DNA from 2 places in the Zhongshania borealis genome. Region 2 is predicted to be linked to the other one. Evidence: predicted binding sites of a transcription regulator. Region 2 holds the regulator's gene; the other holds the start of a gene.

Region 1 (9,555 bases), on a different contig from region 2:
ACGATCGCCAGCTTCGAGTTGTAATTCGGCGTTATCCAGTACAATCTGTTGTCCAATACTATGCTGTAATTGTGTAGCACGTAACAAAGGCATATATTTGATCCAATATAGGGTCGGCAAAGGCCATTAGGCCTCTGCAAAGTATTTTTTACTCATTGAAAATTCACACTTCATGCAAGGCTGCAGGGATATGAACCGCTTTTTAACGCTTTTGATCGCACTGGCAATCCAGACGACAACTGTTACTGCCGATCCCGCGTCAGACAATAACCGGAGATTATACCGCGAAGCGCTCACGGAAATCAGCCGCGGTCGCATAGCCAATGCCGAAAAGCTAACACCACAGCTCACTAACTACGCTTTATATCCATACCTAGAGCTGGAGTTGATCAAAGCGCAAATAGACCAAATATCGCAACAAACCGTCGATGTCTATCTGCAACAGTATGGAGACACCATCGCTGGGCAGCGAATTCGACTCGCATGGCTGAACAAATTACGCCGCAATAATAATTGGCCACTGTATGTCCAGTATTACAGCAGGAGCTCATCCACTGTAAATAGTTGTCATTACGCCCATGCCCTGCGGGAAATCGGCGATCACAAAGATGCCGACGCGGCTATAGCAGCACTATGGAGCACGCCCTACTCGCTTCCTAAGGAATGCGACGCCCCAATTAAACAATGGTTTAGCCGCCTCAGCCTCCACCAGACCGAGCAGCAATATTGGCATCGCGCCAATTTAGCGTTAAATAGCGGCCAAACCGACATGGCGCGCTATCTCCTAGGCAAAGTCCCAGGCAGCGAAGGCTATATCGAGTTACTACGCAGTCCCAATTTGCTATTTCGCCGCGGCATCTCACTACCACGCAACGATCGTAGCCGCAGCATTGCCGTTCACACCTTAAAACGCTTAGCAAAAGGCGACTTCGAACGCACCAACACCCTGTGGCAACAACTCGATCGCGAATTAAAATTTACTGCCAGCCAAAATTACGCATTGCGCGACAGCATGGCACGTCAAATCATCGCCAGCGATGCGGATTACACCCGGGATTGGGTGATGGCTACCGACCCCAATTACGAAGATCCCTATCTAACGGAGTGGCGCATCCGCCTCGCCTTAAAAGACGGCGACTGGGCAGGCGTAAAACGCATTGTCCAATTTCTTCCCGATGACAAAAAGCAAAAATCTGACTGGCGATATTGGTCAGCCAGAGCAGATATAGAACTGCGTGGCGAGCTGAGCGTTAGCACGCAGCTCGAGCTTCAGAAACTCGCGGCTGAGCGCGGCTACTATAGCTTTTTAGCCGCCGACATCCTAAATGAAGACTACCAACTTGGCAGTACTCGCAGCCTAGACGCCACACTTATTGCTGAGATTGAGCAACACAGTGCAATTGGCCGCGCAAAAGAGCTCCTTTTGATGGGCGACCCAGCCACCGCAAATTTAGAGTGGGCCTACGCAATGCGCAGCCTCAATAAAGCCGAGCAAGTTGCTGCCGCCCAGCTTGCACTCGATTGGGACTGGCCCTACCAAGCTATCATGACTGCGCTACGCGCTGATGAATGGAACGACCTCGTATTGCGCTTTCCCACCCCGCATCACGACAGCTTTAGCAAAATAGCCGCGCGAGAAAGAATCCAGCTAAAATGGATTTATGCCATTGCCCGACAAGAAAGCGCCTTTGCGCCCGCCGCGAACTCCCGTGTTGGCGCTCGCGGCCTTATGCAGCTAATGCCGGGCACAGCAAAACTTGTTGCCAAACAGATGGGCCTGCCAAACCCCAAGACTGAAGACTTGCTCACACCGGAAAAAAACATTGCCATGGGCGGTTATTATTTAGGCCAACTCCTTGAGCAATTCGGTGGTAATCGCATTTTAGCAACCGCTGCTTACAACGCGGGACCAGGCCGAATTGAACGGGTTTTATTGCGCCAGGCCCAAGACATGCCAGCTGACATATGGATAGAAAATCTGCCTTACGGCGAAACCCGTGAATACATCAAAAATGTGCTTGCGTTCAGTGTTATCTATGCCGAAAAACTGGATCTAGACCGGCCATTATTAGCCCAGACCGAGCGCCAAATTGGACCTAAAACCAGCTCAACAGCACTCAAAAACTAGTTAGTTAGTAAAACATCCACCGCGTCGCCTACAGCGACTGCACCATGTGCGCGGTGGATCATGTTCTGACCAAAATACACTTCGCCATCGCGCTTGCGATGCGCTTGCAGTACACGAAAGACATCAGGCTCCCGGCTAGCATCTTCAGGATTCACGGTTGGAATAGCGCAGCGCGCGCAGGGCTTTACTAAATCAAATTCGACGCCACCGATACAAACTTTCTTCCAACTGTCCTCTGCAAAGGCTGGGGCACCGGAAATCACAATATTTGGCCGAAAGCGTTGTATATCGAGCTCGCGACCAAGCATGCTGCTAAGGACTTGCAACGATGCTTCATTACAAAGCAAAAAGGGAAATCCGTCCGCAAAGCTGACCCTGTCGCCCAGCGCACCATACGGCAACGCCACTTGACGCTGCGTGCTTTCAGGCAAATAGCAAAGCCGAAGCCTTGCGCCTAACTCATCGCTGAGCCATTCTGCCGCCTCATCCCCAGCATCTAGCGCCGTACAGTTATCTTCCCAAACAAAGACCTCGCGTTCGATTTTAGCGCGGCCATAATCGACACAAATTCCATTTTCAGGTTGTTTTAAATTCCATAGGCGCAATGCGTCGCCCTTAATTTCCGCCGCTATTAGGCACATCTTTGGCCGCTGACGTTGGGTTACGAACTGACCAGATTCGTCAATCACCATCCAGCGGCGATCACGATCTGGCCCCCAGTCCGTAACATCTAATACACGCTGACCATTTCCCCGCAAGGACTTAACCGGGTAGGTATATAACGACGACACAATCACGCTCATGACAAATCCAAACTACGGACAAACGCCTGCACTGCGTCGCCGTCAAAAGGCCAACACAATTCCTGTAAGGAGTGCTTATTTTGCAATACAGGAATAGACAAGGCGTATCGGTCCATTAAATTGTCGTTCTCCGCTATATCGACAAGCTCCACTTCCCAGTCGCAACCCTGAGCCAAAAATGCAGCCAAAACAGCCTCTGCTTGCTCGCACAAATGACAGGCCGAGGTGCCAAACAGGACGAAGCACTTCGCTGAGTCCATATCCATCGCATTTTTCCTTATCGCTATTTTATACAATCCAAAAAAAGCCCGGCATAGCCGGGCTTTAAACACGCACTAGCATCCGCACATTATAAATCGTAACCAACTTCGTTGTGGCAAGTAATATCCAGGCCCTGCCCTTCTTCATCTGCACTGACACGTAAACCAATTAGCTTGTCGATAATAACAAATAGCCCGAAACTGATAATTGCCGTGTATGCAAAGGTTGCAGCAATACCTATCAGCTGCACCTTAAGCTGCGAAGCAATCGTCATACCCTCAGCGAGCCCCTGACCGCTAAATACCCCCAACTCACTGCTTGCGAATATCCCAGCCAAAAAAGTGCCCAAAATACCGCCTACACCATGCACGGGGAATACGTCTAAGGAGTCATCTATTTTCCATATTTGCTTCATTGCCAGCGTACAGTAGAAACAAACAATACCCGCACTTAAACCAATAACCATAGCGCCCGCAGGGCCGACAAAACCGGATGCCGGCGTAATGGTACCAAGACCAGCCACCACACCGGTAACGGCGCCCAAAGCACTTGGTTTACCGTAACGCTTCCATTCAATCGCAGACCACGTCAGGCAGCCTGTAGCCGCCGACAAATGGGTAACCAGCATTGCCATACCGGCATCACCGTTGGCACCTAGCGCACTACCGGCATTAAAGCCAAACCAACCTACCCACAACATACCGGCACCAATAAAGGTCATCGTTAAATTGTGTGGTGGCAAGGCCATTTGACCAAAGCCTTGACGCTTACCAAGTACAAGTGCCGCAACCAAGGCGGCTACACCAGCCGTAATATGAACCACAGTACCGCCGGCAAAATCCAACAAACCCATTTCAGCCAGCCAACCACCACCCCAAACCCAGTGGGTTACCGGCGCATAAACCAGTAGCAGCCACAAGGCAGAGAAAATCATTACAGCCGAAAATTTAATCCGTTCCGCGAAGCCACCAATTATGAGCGCCGGGGTAATAATGGCAAACGTCATCTGAAACATAATAAAGACAGTTTCAGGGATGTCACCGCTAACGCTTGATTCAGCCACACCAGCAAGAAAAGCCTTGCTTAAATCGCCAATGAACGCGCCTCCTTCGCTAAATGCCAGGCTATAACCGGCAATAACCCACAGTAGCGATGCCATACAGGTAATACTAAAGCATTGCATCAACACACTAAGCACATTCTTACTGCGAACTAGACCGCCATAAAATAGGGCTAGGCCTGGTAGCGTCATGAATAGCACTAACGCCGTCGACGTGAGCATCCATGCAGTATTCCCAGTATCAATACCCTGAGCAAATCCCCACTGTGGTGCAAATACCACGGCAAGCAAGCTTGCAACTCTTAACGGTCGCCAATCACCCAACTTTTTCATTAAAAATATCTCCTAGCGCAAATATTGTGCACCACAATAGGACCTTAATAATTTATTCGCTCTATGATGGGGCTGCCACCATAAACTAAAGAAGGCCTAACCTTGTATAAATACCAGCTATTACCAAACTAAGACTTTGTTTTTACTAGCTTTATTATAACTAAGCTCAATAAAAAAAATGCTTATCGTAACGGCGGCGGAATACTGAGCGACCCGCGAGCAAAAACGCACAACATAGAAGCAATAATCATGCCCGCATCTAGTGCGGTAGCACCACAATCATGCACGACTGCATCTATGGGGTTATAAAGCGAAATTAAAGCCAATCAAATCAAGGCAAGCCGCGGCGTTTTCTATTACCATTCTCTGCTCGCCAATATATCGCTTAACTGTGACAAACCACCTCAGCAAAGCTTGGCGAATTGACCATTTCCACAACATAAGCGAAATTTATGAGCAGTGAGAATTATCAGCAACGACGCGCATTTTTCGACCAACTCTTGACCATCTATGGCCGTAAACCTGTGCTCGAAGCCTTGCAGGATCCCGGAATGCAAATCTACAAATTGCATCTTGCCCAAAGCAACAAGGAAGACGGCATTATTAGAGAACTGCGCCAACTTGCTGAACAGCGCAATATCGAAATAGAAATGCACGAGCGCAAAGCCCTGTCGCGGATTTCAAAAAATGGTAAGCAAGACCAAGGGGTTGCCGCCGACTTGCAACTGAGCGCCTATCAACCTAGCTCTAAGATTAGCCAATCACACCTAGAATCGGCGCCACGCCGCTATTTAGCGCTAGATCGCATTACCAACCCGCAAAACCTAGGCATGATAATTCGTTCAGTTGCCGCCAGCGGTATTGACGGGCTTATACTGCCACGGCGCGGCGGTGCGCCTCTCACAGCGCTCGTGATTAAAGCCAGCGCAGGCACCTTGTTTAAAGCACCACTGTTCCATTGCGAGGATTTAGCTCAGGAATTACTAAGAATAAAGGATGATGGCGCCAACTTATGTTGTTTATCGTCCCACGCCAAAGAGTCAATATTTGACTATGCGTCAGAGCACAGCACCATCTACATCCTCGGCAATGAAACCGACGGAGTAAGTAGCAATATAGAAAAGCTATGCAACGCCCGCCTGCAGATACCAATGCACAACGGGGTCGAATCCTTAAACGTCGCAGTGACTGCATCGCTCATCGCGTTTATGGCGTAAATACACGGCCGCCAGAAAGACTGCAGTGGAAGTTTACCGCTGCAGTCAAAATGGAATGCTATTTTGCGAGGTAGGCCATGGCTTTTTCTAAGCCACCTAAGGTCATGGGGTACATATGCCCTTCGAGCTGTTGCTCAACAATTTTGATCGACTGAGTCCAATCCCAATCTGATGGCGGCACAGGGTTAAGCCACGCAACTTTTTCATAGGTTTCAAGGACCCGACGCATCCACACATCACCCGACTCCTCATTCCAATGCTCAACACTGCCACCGGGCTGAACAATCTCATAGGGTGACATTGACGCGTCGCCGACAAAAATAATTTTATAGTCTGAACTGTATTTGTGGAGCACATCGAGCAATTGCACTCGCTCGGAGTGACGACGAATATTGTTGTCCCACACCGACTCGTAGATGTAGTTATGGAAGTAGTAATACTCCATATGCTTAAATTCAGTACGCGCAGCAGAGAATAGCTCTTCACACACCTTAATATGGGGGTCCATCGACCCACCAACATCAAAAAACAACAACACTTTCACTGCATTATGCCGCTCAGGCACCATTTTCAGGTCCAGCATTCCACCATTTTTCGCGGTGGATGAGATGGTGTCATTGATGTCTAATTCATCGGCAGCGCCAGTACGCGCAAATTTTCGCAAACGTCGCAATGCAACCTTAATATTCCGAGTACCCAGCTCAACACTGTCGTCCAGATTTTTGAAATCCCGACGCTCCCAGACCTTTATCGCCTTTTTGTTGGTGCTTTCACCGCCAATGCGGATGCCTTCCGGATTATAACCACCATGCCCATAAGGTGAAGTACCGCCAGTACCAATCCACTTATTACCACCGGCATGACGGCCTTTCTGCTCTTCGAGACGTTTTTTAAACTCCTCGATCAGCTTATCTAGCCCACCTAAAGACTCAATTTTGGCCTTTTCCTCGTCGCTTAACTGCTTTAGGAACTCTTTTCGCAGCCAGTCGTCAGGAATCATTGCCTCAATAACGTCGTCTAGGGTATTGAGCTCACTAAAGTAACTGCCAAAGGCCTTGTCGAAACGGTCGTAATACTTCTCGTCTTTGACCATACACAAACGGGCTAACTGGTAAAATTCGTCTACATCAAGAAATGCCAGCCGAGCTTGCAAGCCCGCGAGCAGATCCAATAATTCACGAATACTTACCGGTACACCGGCATTACGAAGACTGAGAAAAAATTGTACTAACATAGTTTAGCTGCGGCTCTCGCGACGATGCATAAAGGCAAGTCGTTCTAGCAAATGCACGTCTTGTTCATTTTTCAACAGCGCACCATAAAGCGGCGGAATCGCCTTGCTGGCATCACGATTTTTAAGAATTTCACCAGGGATCTCATCGGCCAGTAGTAATTTCAGCCAATCGATCAACTCCGAAGTTGAAGGCTTTTTCTTCAAACCCGGAATCTGGCGGATTTCAAAGAACACTTCCATGGCCTCGGCTACTAGCTCCTTAGCAATATCTGGGTAATGCACGGCAACTATTTTCTGCATTGTTTCCCTGCTTGGGAAAGTAATAAAGTGGAAAAAACAACGGCGCAAAAATGCGTCCGGTAGCTCTTTTTCATTATTACTTGTAATGATAATGATTGGCCTGTGCTTGGCTTTAACTGTTTCGCCAGTTTCGTAGACAAAGAATTCCATACGATCAAGCTCAACGAGTAAGTCGTTGGGGAATTCAATATCCGCTTTATCGATTTCGTCTATTAACAACACCACTTGTTCGTCGGCGGCAAACGCTTCCCAGAGCTTGCCTCTGCGGATGTAATTGCTAATGTCTTTTACTTTTTCATTACCCAACTGGGAGTCGCGCAAGCGCGATACCGCATCGTATTCATAAAGCCCCTGCTGCGCCTTAGTGGTCGACTTAATATGCCACTGAATAAGGGTTTTCCCCATGGATTCTGCGACCTGTTCAGCCAACAAGGTTTTACCCGTGCCCGGCTCACCTTTAATGAGTAAGGGACGCTGCAAAGTCACTGCGGCATTGACCGCCATACTCAGGTCGTCGGTTGAAACATATGAATCGGTGCCGGTAAATTTCATTGGTATTCCCTAAAACTTGTCGCACTGCTCTAAACTGTTCAGGCGATAATTAAAATGATTGCGCAGAAGACTACCCAAGCTGGCATTATAAGGCAATTACAAATCAGGCCAGCTATATTAATCTGTTATCGGCCCAAGATCGTCGATTTCGGCCGTAATCACGCCAAGATACCATTCACACCTTGCACAGGAAATCCCCATGCCCGCCCCTTTTGATGATCTGAGCCTCACTATTGGCAACACGCCGTTAATAAAAGTGAAGCGCATTAGCCAGCACAATATTCTGGTTAAAATGGAAAGCCGGAACCCTGCCAATAGCGTTAAATGTCGGATCGGCGCCAATATGATCTGGCAAGCCGAGCAAGATGGCTTGCTCAAAGCCGGCATGGAGATTGTAGAACCCACTAGCGGTAACACCGGCATCGCACTCGCCTTCGTCGCTGCGGCGCGGGGCTACCCCATCACGTTAACAATGCCAAGTACCATGAGCATAGAGCGCCGCAAAGTGCTACTGGCCTTAGGAGCCAAACTCATTCTCAGTGACGGTAGCAAGGGCATGAAGGCCGCTATTGCCGCCGCAGAGGCCTTAGTTGCCAGTGATCCAAGCCGCTATTTTATGCCGCAGCAATTTAGCAATCCCGCCAACCCTGCGATTCACGAGCGGACCACTGGCCCTGAAATTTGGCAGGACACCCAGGGTGAAATCGACATTTTAGTCGCGGGGGTCGGAACCGGTGGTACGCTGTCTGGTATTTCTCGCTACATTAAGAATCAATGTGGCAAAGCCATCATCACAATTGCCATTGAGCCCAGCTCAAGTAACCTGATTCGCAGCGCGCTCAATGGCGGTGAAGTCCAGCATGCACCTCACAAGATCCAAGGCATTGGCGCGGGTTTTCTACCCGGTAATCTCGACTTAAGCATGGTCGACAATGTCGAGACCATTGACGATGACGAAGCCATGTTATGGGCCCATCGTCTAATGAAGGAAGAAGGTATATTGGCCGGCATCTCTAGCGGCGCCGCGATGGCAGTGGCCGAACGTGTTGCCAATCGACCGGAGAACGCAGGCAAAACCATCGTTGCAATACTGCCAGATTCCGCCGAACGTTATCTTAGCTCGGCGTTATTTGCAGGCGCATTTACGGAGATTGAGGGCTAGTCGACAGCGATTTTTTCAAATTGAGCAGCGTCGGATTTTGCACTAGAGACTCATACTTCAAGAGTTCATCCACTTGCTGAACGCGCTGCGCAGGCTCGACTTGCGCGGCTCGAATAGCAGCAGTCATATTGGCAACTAACTCCTCAAGCTTATCCATAACCTCCGGGTTACGGGGGTGCAGCACATACGCTCGATCTAAATAGAACAAAGCACCGTTTACGTCATTAAATTTCAGGGCTAAATCCGCTTCGGCCAGGTGCGCGCTAAATTGCTGCTGAACAGCAACTGGCAGTTCTTCAAAAGGAATTTCAGGCCCCAATTCAGGCTCATATAGTGCTACATACGCAGCAAAACCCAGCAGCAATGCAAATAAGGCGAGGCTAAGTTGGCGAATACCTCGACCGGCCCCAGTGAACTTGCGATAGAATTGCCCAGCGTCATGGCAACGCTCATCGCGATTAAATGCCAACGCGCTATTAATTGCCTGCCACTGGTAGTTCGGAAT
Region 2 (9,555 bases):
TAGACAACAAGGTAGCGGCAAGAATCGGCAATGCCGCATTTTTGGAACCAGACACGCGAATCTCTCCGGCCAAAGGGCCGCAGCCGCGTATAAGCAACTTATCCATGCAATCTCCTGGAAAGTCCCGTCAGCCTCAGGCTTGAGCTTCCTCGGGGGTAATAGCTTTAATATTAATAGCGTGCAACGAGCCGTCGCGTATCCAATCGTTGACCGCAGCATAGACCAATTGCTGGCGTTTAACTGCGCGTAAACCGGAAAATGCAGCACTCACAACGCGAACGTCAAAATGACTGCCATCGCCACTGACCGCGACCTCACTCCCTGGAAAATGCTCGGAAAGGCGTTGCTCAATAAGATCTGTTTGCATGACAATCCTGCCTGTATTCATCACTAGCGATATCAAGCGCGGAATTGTACGCAATTGCAGTCCACATGGCGAGGCGAATACCGGTAAAGCGTACTCACCCTGCCACCGAGGCAAAGAATAATTATTTTGCTGCCTGTTCTTCCATCACGGATTGGGGAGCAACTGTCCAGTTGGCAATGACTTTATCAATATCACCATTGTATTGCTTAACCGCAGCATCAAACTGATTTTGATAAATCCGCCCTAAATTTAAGCCTTCGATAACCACGTTACGCAGCTTCCATTTGCCATCTGAACCCTGGCGAACGGTGTACATAACTTGATAGGGCTTAGCGCGCTCACCATAAATATCTTGGCGTACACCCACACTGCCCGACAGGTCTACATCGTCTGCAAGCGGCGAAACTTCGATGCGGTTACCATTAAATCCCAACAAGCCCTGCGCATAGGTATTGATCAGCCCATCTTTAAAGCTATTGGTGAAGCGCATTACCCGATCGCGAAACTGAGCACGCTCTGCATCGGTTTTTAAACTCTCGTAATAGCGGCGACTGCCATACTTGCCCATTATGCCCCGAGCAAAGCTCTGGAAATCGACCACGTCATCCATAATCCTGCGTACTTCAGAGGTAAAGCGCTTAGGGTCCTTATCGATATAACTACGCGCCTCTTCAATAACCTTCACCAGCTCTTGTGTCGTGTCGGCCACAACCTCATAAGGCCCCTTTTCTGCTGCATATGCCGGAGCCAGCATGCCAATCGCCATAAATGCGGCAAGAAAAAATCGCTTGTACATATCGTTTCCTCAATAATTTTTAACCGTTTAAACACGGCACATCACTACCAACTGCAAGCTTCGACCTCGAATTATGGGAATGTCTCCCACATCTAAGGACAGCTAATCCTGTTATTTTGTCACATTGGAAATTATCATAGCTAACATTAGCCCAAGCTTAACAGGCAATTTCAATAATCTAGGTAATCCCGAGTGACCAATAGCACATCATATACTAGCTCTGCTCTGCGCGTTATCGGTATGGAAAGAGATGCCGTAGCCGTTCTCGCCGACCGCATTGACGAAAGTTTTAGCAAAGCCTGCGACATCTTACTAGCATGCAAGGGCCGCGTCGTTGTGACCGGAATGGGGAAATCGGGCCATATCGGCAATAAAATTGCCGCCACCCTTGCCAGCACGGGCACACCGGCCTTTTTTGTGCACCCGGGTGAAGCCAGTCATGGTGACTTGGGAATGATCACTGCGGGAGATGTCGTCATTGCACTGTCGAACTCAGGCACGACTGGTGAGCTAATTACTATCTTGCCGCTACTAAAACTGTTGGCAGTGCCAGTAATAGCGCTAACAGGAAATCCCGACTCCGAACTCGCCACCGCCGCAGACGTCCACTTAAATGTCGGCGTGGCGGAGGAAGCATGCCCCCTTAACCTCGCCCCAACATCCAGCACCACCGTTACTTTGGTAATGGGCGACGCACTGGCCATCGCCTTACTCGAAGCGAGAGGCTTTACCGCCAATGATTTCGCACTATCGCATCCAGGAGGCGCATTGGGCCGGAGACTCATATTAAAAATCGACAGCATAATGCATACAGGCGACAGCATCCCCAAAATCACTTTGGGCAGCGCGCTGAGCGGCGCCCTACTGGAAATGAGCAGTAAAACCTTGGGGATGACAACCGTCGTTGACCAAGATGGCGTGCTAGCCGGCATTTTCACCGATGGCGACTTACGCCGCGCCATAGACCGCGGTATCGATATACACCAATGTCCTATCGATGACATTATGACCCGCAATTGTCGTACCATTAAGCCCGGCATGATGGCTGCCGAAGCGCTGCGTATTATGGAAGACAATAAAATCACGGTACTGGTTGCCGTAAACGACAGCGGCCAACCTGTTGGCGTCATACACACCCACGACCTGCTCAAAGCCGGCGTTGCCTAGGGAAATCACCACAAATATGCACAGCGTGATTGAGAAAGCAAAAACCATCAAACTATTGGCGATGGATGTCGACGGCGTGTTGACCAATGGCAGCCTGTACTTTGGCAATAGCGGCGAAGAAATGAAGGCCTTCAGTATTCTTGACGGGCTCGGCATCAAACTATTGCGTGACGCCGGCATAACGCCAGCTATTATCACCGGCCGCTGCTCTGAATTGGTAAAACGCCGCGCCGGTGAGTTAAAAATTGAATTGATCTATCAGGGCCGCGAAGACAAGCTGGTTGCCCTTGAGGAATTGCGAGCCGACCTCGGCCTCGAAATGAAAGACATTGCCTACGTCGGCGACGACCTTCCGGACTTATCGGCCATACGCCAAGCTGGGCTTGGCATTACCGTTGCCAACGGTCATGAATTTGTTGCCCGCCACGCAGACTGGCAAACCCGCGCTGCCGGCGGCAGTGGCGCTATTCGAGAGGTTTGCGAGCTAATTCTGCAAGCGCAGGGCAAGCTCAATAATGCCTTGGAGCAATACCTCTAAAATGAAACAAATAAAATTCACCGTATTTTCTGTGCTATCGGCCATTACAGCAATGGCCGGCACAGTGGTCTACCTCACCCAGTACAGTGAAAGCGGCAAATTAAGCATTGTCGAGCGCTTTGAGGCAATGCCCGACGCCGACTCCCACTTAAGCCAAGTCGACGGCATTAAGTACAGTCGGGACGGTGAAATTGCCTACAAATGGCGCGCAAGCAGCGCTGAACGACTAATTTCCGACGGCTCAATATCATTGCAAGACCCATTTTATATCGGCAATATCGCTGACCAGCGCCCGTGGACTGCCAGCGCCAAGGCAGGAAAGCTCTCTCAAGACGGCGAACAGCTGACCTTACTCGACACCGTGCTTGTCAAAGATTTAATTCGCCAAGCGCAAATCAGTACCGAATTACTGAGAATAAACTTGGATAGCAGCGAAGTGACTACCGACCAGCCATTAACGCTATCGCTACGCAATGGCAAAACGCGTTCCGTTGGCCTTAAAGCCAGTATGAAAAATGAACGCGTTGAACTCCTCGACCAGGTAAAAGGCCACTATGACCCCATATAATGCCGCGCTAATAGCTAGCTTTCTGTTCGCCATCAGCAGCTCAGCGCTAAGCTTACCCGACGATCGTAAGCAGGCTATTAACCTGAGCTCTGACCGGGCTATTTACGAGAACAACCAAGGTGTTTATGTTGGCAACGTCAGCATGAGCCAAGGTTCACTGAAAATTCGCGCCGACAAACTGACCATCATAGAATCGGATCGTAAAGTTGAAAAAGTCGTTGCGGAGGGCAGCCCCGCCTATTTCGAGCAGCAGCCTCGCGCCGAAGAAGGCGTTGTTATCGCCAGCGCCCAGCGGATTGAATACAGCCTAGCGCAAGAAGAAATTCTTCTTGAAAAAAATGCGTCAATTACTCACCAGGGTTCCAAAATTTCTGGTGACCGCGTGGTTTATAGCGGTCGCAAGCAAATGGTGATCGCCGACGGCGGCACCACCGAAAAAGAAAATCGCGTAAAAATGACGCTGCAACCGCAAGCCATCCCCGACAGCGAACAGCCCGAAAGCAACAAAGCGAATGAGGCTAGTGAGCCGACCCCAGACAATGCCCTCAGCGGAGAATTGCGCTAACCATGCCTGTTTTGCAAGCAAGTAATCTCGCCAAGGCCTATAAGGGTCGCGAAATCATCAAAGATGTCTCTCTCACCATAAGCAGCGGCGAAATTGTAGGCTTGCTAGGTCCAAATGGCGCGGGTAAAACCACCTGTTTTTACATGATTGTGGGCATCGTCAATGCCGACCGCGGCACCATACGTCTCGACGACCGCGACCTTACCAAACTGTCGATTAACGGACGCGCGAAAAATGGCGTGGGCTATCTGCCACAAGAGGCCTCAATATTTCGCAAATTAACCGTCGCCGATAACATCATGGCGATTCTTGAGACCCGTAGCGACCTCAATCGCAAGCAGCGTAAAGAAAAACTTGAGTCGCTACTGCAAGAATTCCACATAACACATATTCGAAGCTCAATGGGAATGGCACTTTCTGGCGGCGAACGACGCCGGGTTGAAATAGCGAGAGCACTGGCCACAGAACCCAGTTTTATCCTATTGGATGAGCCCTTTGCCGGCGTTGACCCGATCTCTGTAAATGACATTCAAAACATCGTTAAACACTTGCAGGCTCGGGGTATTGGCGTACTCATTACTGACCACAATGTTCGCGAAACCCTCGATATATGCGATAAGGCTTATATCGTCGGCGAAGGCCGTATCGTTGCCGAGGGCGACGCCAATACCGTGCTAAATAATCAGATCGTTCGAGACATATACCTCGGTGACAAATTCACCTTATAACGCCGACAACCAACAAATGAATCGGCACAGGTATTGCAGGCAATGATTGTCCCGACTACACTGAGAGAGAGGCATAATTATTGCCGGTAGGGCAAAAACAGCTTGCTCGTGTTACCACTCTCTTGTTGTAGAAGACACTGCCTATGAAACAATCGCTACAGCTCAAAGTCGGTCAAAGCCTGACAATGACACCCCAGCTGCAACAGGCGATTCGCTTATTACAACTTTCCACCCTCGATCTTCAGCAAGAAATTCAATCGGCACTAGATTCTAACCCCCTGCTCGAAATCAGCGACGACAGCGATGATTTTGAAGTGAATACCGAGCCCACCTCTGCCGAACCTAAGAAAGCCGAAAAAAGTAGCGATCAAGAAACCGAGGCCCCCCAGCCTGAGGCAGATACTGAGTGGGCCGAACGCAGCGATATCCCCGACGATTTACCCGTAGATAGCCAGTGGGACGACGTCTATCAGTCCAGCGGCACCAGCAGTGGTTCTGGCAGCGGTTCGGCGTCAGAGGACAGTGATTACAGCAACGATTACCGCAACTCCAGCGCAGATACTCTACAAGACCACTTGCGCTGGCAGTTAAATCTTAGCCGCCTGTCCGATATCGATCGACTGATTGCCGAGGCCATCATCGACGCCATTGACGATAACGGCCGACTCACGGTAAGCGCCGAAGATCTCGTAGACGGTTTTGCCAGTGACGAAATCGAAATCGAAGAATTTAATGCGATTTTACATCTGATCCAGCAGTTTGATCCGCCAGGCGTAGCTGCGCGCGATTTGCAAGAATGCCTGTTAATTCAACTCAAGCAACTACCACCAGACACACCGCTAGTTGAAGAAGCCCGTCTTGTTGTTAGCCAATATATGGCGCAATTGGGTAATCGCGACTATAACCAAATAATGCGCCGCTGCCGTTTGAAGGAAGAACAGCTCCGCGACATTATAAAACTGGTTCAGTCTCTCAACCCAACGCCCGGCGATAGCATTGGTGCCGACGACACCGAATATGTTGTTCCCGATGTGTTTGTTAGCAAAAAAGAAGATCGTTGGCTGGTAGAGCTAAATCCCGACATTGCACCTAAAATTCAAATTAATGCGCACTACGCCGCGCTGGCCAGAAAGAGCAGTAATAGCAGTGACAACGACTATATTCGCGACAATTTGCAAGAAGCGCGCTGGTTTATTAAAAGTCTGCTTAGCCGCAATGAGACTCTAATGAAAGTCGCCACTAAGATTGTCGAATACCAACGCGGCTTCCTAGAGTACGGCGACGAAGCAATGAAACCCTTGGTGTTACACGATATTGCTGAAGCTGTTGGTATGCACGAGTCCACTATTTCCCGCGTAACAACACAAAAATACATGCACACGCCACGCGGTATTTTTGAACTAAAATACTTTTTTTCAAGCCATGTATCTACCGATACCGGCGGCGAATGCTCATCTACGGCCATTCGTGCACTAATCAAAAAACTGGTGGCGGCAGAAAATCCCCGCAAACCCTTAAGCGACAGCAAGATCACCGATTTACTGGGTGAACAGGGCATACAAGTCGCCCGTCGCACCATTGCAAAATATCGAGAATCACTGGTTATTCCGCCCTCTAACGAGCGGAAACGACTGGTATAGTGGCAGTGCCCCTGTTACGGTCATTGTCGTCATACACGCGCCGTGAGGCGCTAGTTATTTTCAGCGATGAAGGAGCAAAATATGCAGATTACTGTTAGTGGTCATCACGTTGACGTCACCCCGTCTCTTCGCGATTACGTCAATACTAAGCTCGGCAAACTTCAACGACATTTTGACAACATCACCAATACCGACGTCACTCTGTCCGTCGAAAAACTGATCCAAAAAGCCGAAGCCACTGTGCACGTTGCCGGCGCCGACTTATTTGCCACTTGTGAATCAGAGGATATGTACGCGGCAATCGACAGTTTGACCGACAAGCTCGATAGACAACTGATAAAGCACAAAGAAAAAACCCTGGGCCGCTAAGGCCCCTGACCTAACCCACTGTTGCAAGAAACCATGATACTCAATTCCATTCTTACCTTAGGACGCACCCATAGCGGTGCGTCTATTACGAGCAAAAAACGACTTCTCGAATTTATTTCGGCAGGCATTAGCGCTGACAACAGTGAATTTGACGCCGATGAATTATTTAATGAATTACTTGCCAGAGAGCGCCTTGGCAGTACTGGCATTGGTCACGGAGTAGCGATCCCGCACTGCCGCAGCAGCCGCTGCACCGCCATCACCGGAATGTTACTCAAACTCGACCAAGCTATCGATTTTGAAGCTATTGACGACCAACCCGTCGACCTCGTATTTGCACTTATCGTTCCCGCAGAAGCGCACGACGAGCACCTCAAAGTGTTGGGCGCACTGGCCACCGCGTTTAATGAAGAAGAATTCCGCAGCGGCCTGCGCAGCGCAAGCTCCGACCAAGCCCTGCTAGACCGAGCTCTGCAAGCTTAGTATGGAACTCATCATTCTCAGCGGCCGCTCTGGATCAGGCAAAAGTACTGCGCTCCACCAACTCGAGGATGAGGGCTTTTACGCGATCGACAATCTTCCCGTGTCGCTGCTTCCAGAGTTGGTTCGTGAGCTTTCCCAAAGCCCACTCAAAGTACACAAGCAAGTTGCCGTCTGTATCGACGCTCGCAATTCCCAAGACGGCCTAGCGCGCTTCAAAGGGCTCTGCGAGCAAGTTCAGCAACATGCTCGCCTACGAATAGTTTTTCTCGATGCCGCAGACGACAAACTCATCAAACGCTTTAGCGAAACACGCCGTCGCCACCCGCTAACAACTGACTCCCTGCCACTGGCCGATGCAATTAAGCTTGAGTCACGGTTACTGGAGCCGATTGTGGTCGAAGCCTCGCTGGCCATCGACAGCAGCGATATGACGGTACACGAGCTGCGCGCCGCTATTCGCGACCGCATTCTTGGCGTTGACGCCAGCCGCCTAGCTGTGCAAATTAAATCCTTCGGCTTTAAACGCGGCCTGCCGATCGATGCAGACCTAGTCTACGACCTACGGATGCTACCTAACCCGCACTGGCAAGAAAATTTGCGCAGCCTTACTGGCAAGGACCAGGCGGTGCAGGAATTCCTTAGTGGCCAAGCCGACGTCCAGCTAATGCGCCGCGACATTTTGCAGTATCTGCAAACTTGGTTACCCAAAATAGAAGCCAGCAACCGCAGCTATTTCACGGTTGCCATTGGTTGCACCGGTGGCCAGCATCGCTCAGTATATATGGCTGAATCCTTGGCTGAGGCAATGCGCAGTAGCTACCCAGACCTCCAAGTTCGCCATCGCGAACTCCAGAACTAGAGGCGACACGATGGTCGAAGCAGAAATCAAAATCATCAACAAACTGGGGTTACACGCCCGCGCTGCGGCCAAGCTCGTTGCTACTACTGGCGCATATAGTTCAAAAATCACGCTTGCTATTGGCGACAAAAGTGTCGACGGAAAAAGTATTATGTCAGTAATGATGCTCGCCGCCAGCAAAGGCAGTGACATTACGGTGCGCTGCGAAGGTAGTGATGAGACGGCAGCCCTCGCTGCAATACAAGACCTGATAAATCAACGCTTTGGCGAAGGAGAGTAATAAAGTTTATTTTACTCGCGATTACTCTGTGGATTGTTGCGCGACGCGCTTTCAAGGATAATTGCCCAGACTTCTTACAAATCCATTACGGCTCAGGCTAGGGATAGGTATGGCCCAGACTGCAGACAAACTACAAACCGAGAGCCAACTCAAAACCCTCAATGACGCTTTGGGTTCCGGCGGATTCCTGCAAATTCGTCGCATGCTAAACGGCCTGCCCCCCGCAGACGCCGCTCACCTCATTGAATCAACGCCACATAAGATCCGTAGTGTCTTGTGGCAGCTTATCGACACTGAAAATGAAGGCGACATCCTTCAACATCTCAATGACGAGGTGCAGAGCCAATTTTTGCGGCAGATGGACGCCGAGGAAGTTGCGGCCATCACCGAAGGCCTCGAAGCCGATGACATCGCCGATATTCTCCAGCAATTGCCTGACCGGGTTATTCGTGAAGTCCTCGAGTCCATGGACCACCAGGACCGCCTTCGCGTAGAACACGTATTGTCCTTCGACGAGGACACTGCCGGCGGCTTGATGAACACCGACACGATCACCGTGCGGCCAAACATCACCCTCGATGTCGCGATGCGTTATTTACGACGCCACGAAAGCCTGCCAGAGATGACGGACAGTTTGATTGTCGTAAACCGCAACGATCAATACATCGGCATACTGTCACTACGTAAGCTATTGGTGTCTGACCCCAGCGTGACGGTGAGGGAAATCATGGACACCGAGGTCGAACCGATCTCTGCGGACATGTCCTCCAAAGAAGTCGCCACCCTCTTCGCCCGTAATGACTGGGTATCAGCACCCGTCGTTGGCGAGAATAGTCTACTACTTGGCCGAATCACTATCGATGACGTCGTTGACGTTATCCGTGAAGAATCTGACCACTCGCTGATGAGCATGGCCGGTTTGGACGAGGACGAAGACACCTTTGCCGCCGTATTCACCACAGCGCCACGACGGGCAATTTGGCTGGGAATCAACTTGCTCACGGCCTTCATTGCCTCAGGGGTTATTAATTTATTTGAAGCCACTATCGAAAAAGTCGTCGCCCTCGCGGTGCTTATGCCTATTGTCGCTAGCATGGGCGGTGTCGCCGGCACCCAAACCTTAACGGTGGTTATTCGCGGTATGGCGCTTGGCCACATCAGTCGAGATAACAGCCGCTGGCTAATTAACCGGGAA

Evidence for each region. The regulator sigma-54, encoded in region 2, starts transcription at its own class of promoters, with help from an activator protein. The targets are predictions, from matches to a motif close to TGGCACANNNNTTGCNNT.
Region 1: ABD836_RS04285 (ammonium transporter) is a predicted target of sigma-54. The motif match lies at 4,823-4,840, and genes of this name have one in related genera.

What each region holds. Positions count from the first base shown of each region.
Region 1 covers NZ_BAABDM010000001.1:901,638-911,192, forward strand. The annotation lists gene ABD836_RS04265 (ATP-binding cassette domain-containing protein) at 1-93, opposite strand, end outside; gene ABD836_RS04270 (transglycosylase SLT domain-containing protein) at 191-2,128, shown strand; gene ABD836_RS04275 (MOSC domain-containing protein) at 2,125-2,931, opposite strand; gene ABD836_RS04280 (glutaredoxin family protein) at 2,928-3,197, opposite strand; gene ABD836_RS04285 (ammonium transporter) at 3,281-4,585, opposite strand; gene ABD836_RS04290 (TrmH family RNA methyltransferase) at 5,038-5,802, shown strand; gene ABD836_RS04295 (vWA domain-containing protein) at 5,861-7,036, opposite strand; gene ABD836_RS04300 (AAA family ATPase) at 7,040-7,888, opposite strand; gene cysK (cysteine synthase A) at 8,088-9,050, shown strand; gene ABD836_RS04310 (serine/threonine-protein kinase) at 9,031-9,555, opposite strand, start outside.
Region 2 covers NZ_BAABDM010000011.1:56,216-65,770, forward strand. The annotation lists gene murA (UDP-N-acetylglucosamine 1-carboxyvinyltransferase) at 1-106, opposite strand, end outside; gene ABD836_RS17695 (BolA family protein) at 134-367, opposite strand; gene ABD836_RS17700 (MlaC/ttg2D family ABC transporter substrate-binding protein) at 489-1,163, opposite strand; gene ABD836_RS17705 (KpsF/GutQ family sugar-phosphate isomerase) at 1,356-2,330, shown strand; gene ABD836_RS17710 (KdsC family phosphatase) at 2,347-2,868, shown strand; gene lptC (LPS export ABC transporter periplasmic protein LptC) at 2,870-3,436, shown strand; gene lptA (lipopolysaccharide transport periplasmic protein LptA) at 3,423-4,001, shown strand; gene lptB (LPS export ABC transporter ATP-binding protein) at 4,004-4,729, shown strand; gene ABD836_RS17730 (RNA polymerase factor sigma-54) at 4,873-6,369, shown strand; gene hpf (ribosome hibernation-promoting factor, HPF/YfiA family) at 6,451-6,738, shown strand; gene ABD836_RS17740 (PTS sugar transporter subunit IIA) at 6,772-7,221, shown strand; gene rapZ (RNase adapter RapZ) at 7,223-8,080, shown strand; gene ABD836_RS17750 (HPr family phosphocarrier protein) at 8,091-8,360, shown strand; gene mgtE (magnesium transporter) at 8,470-9,555, shown strand, end outside.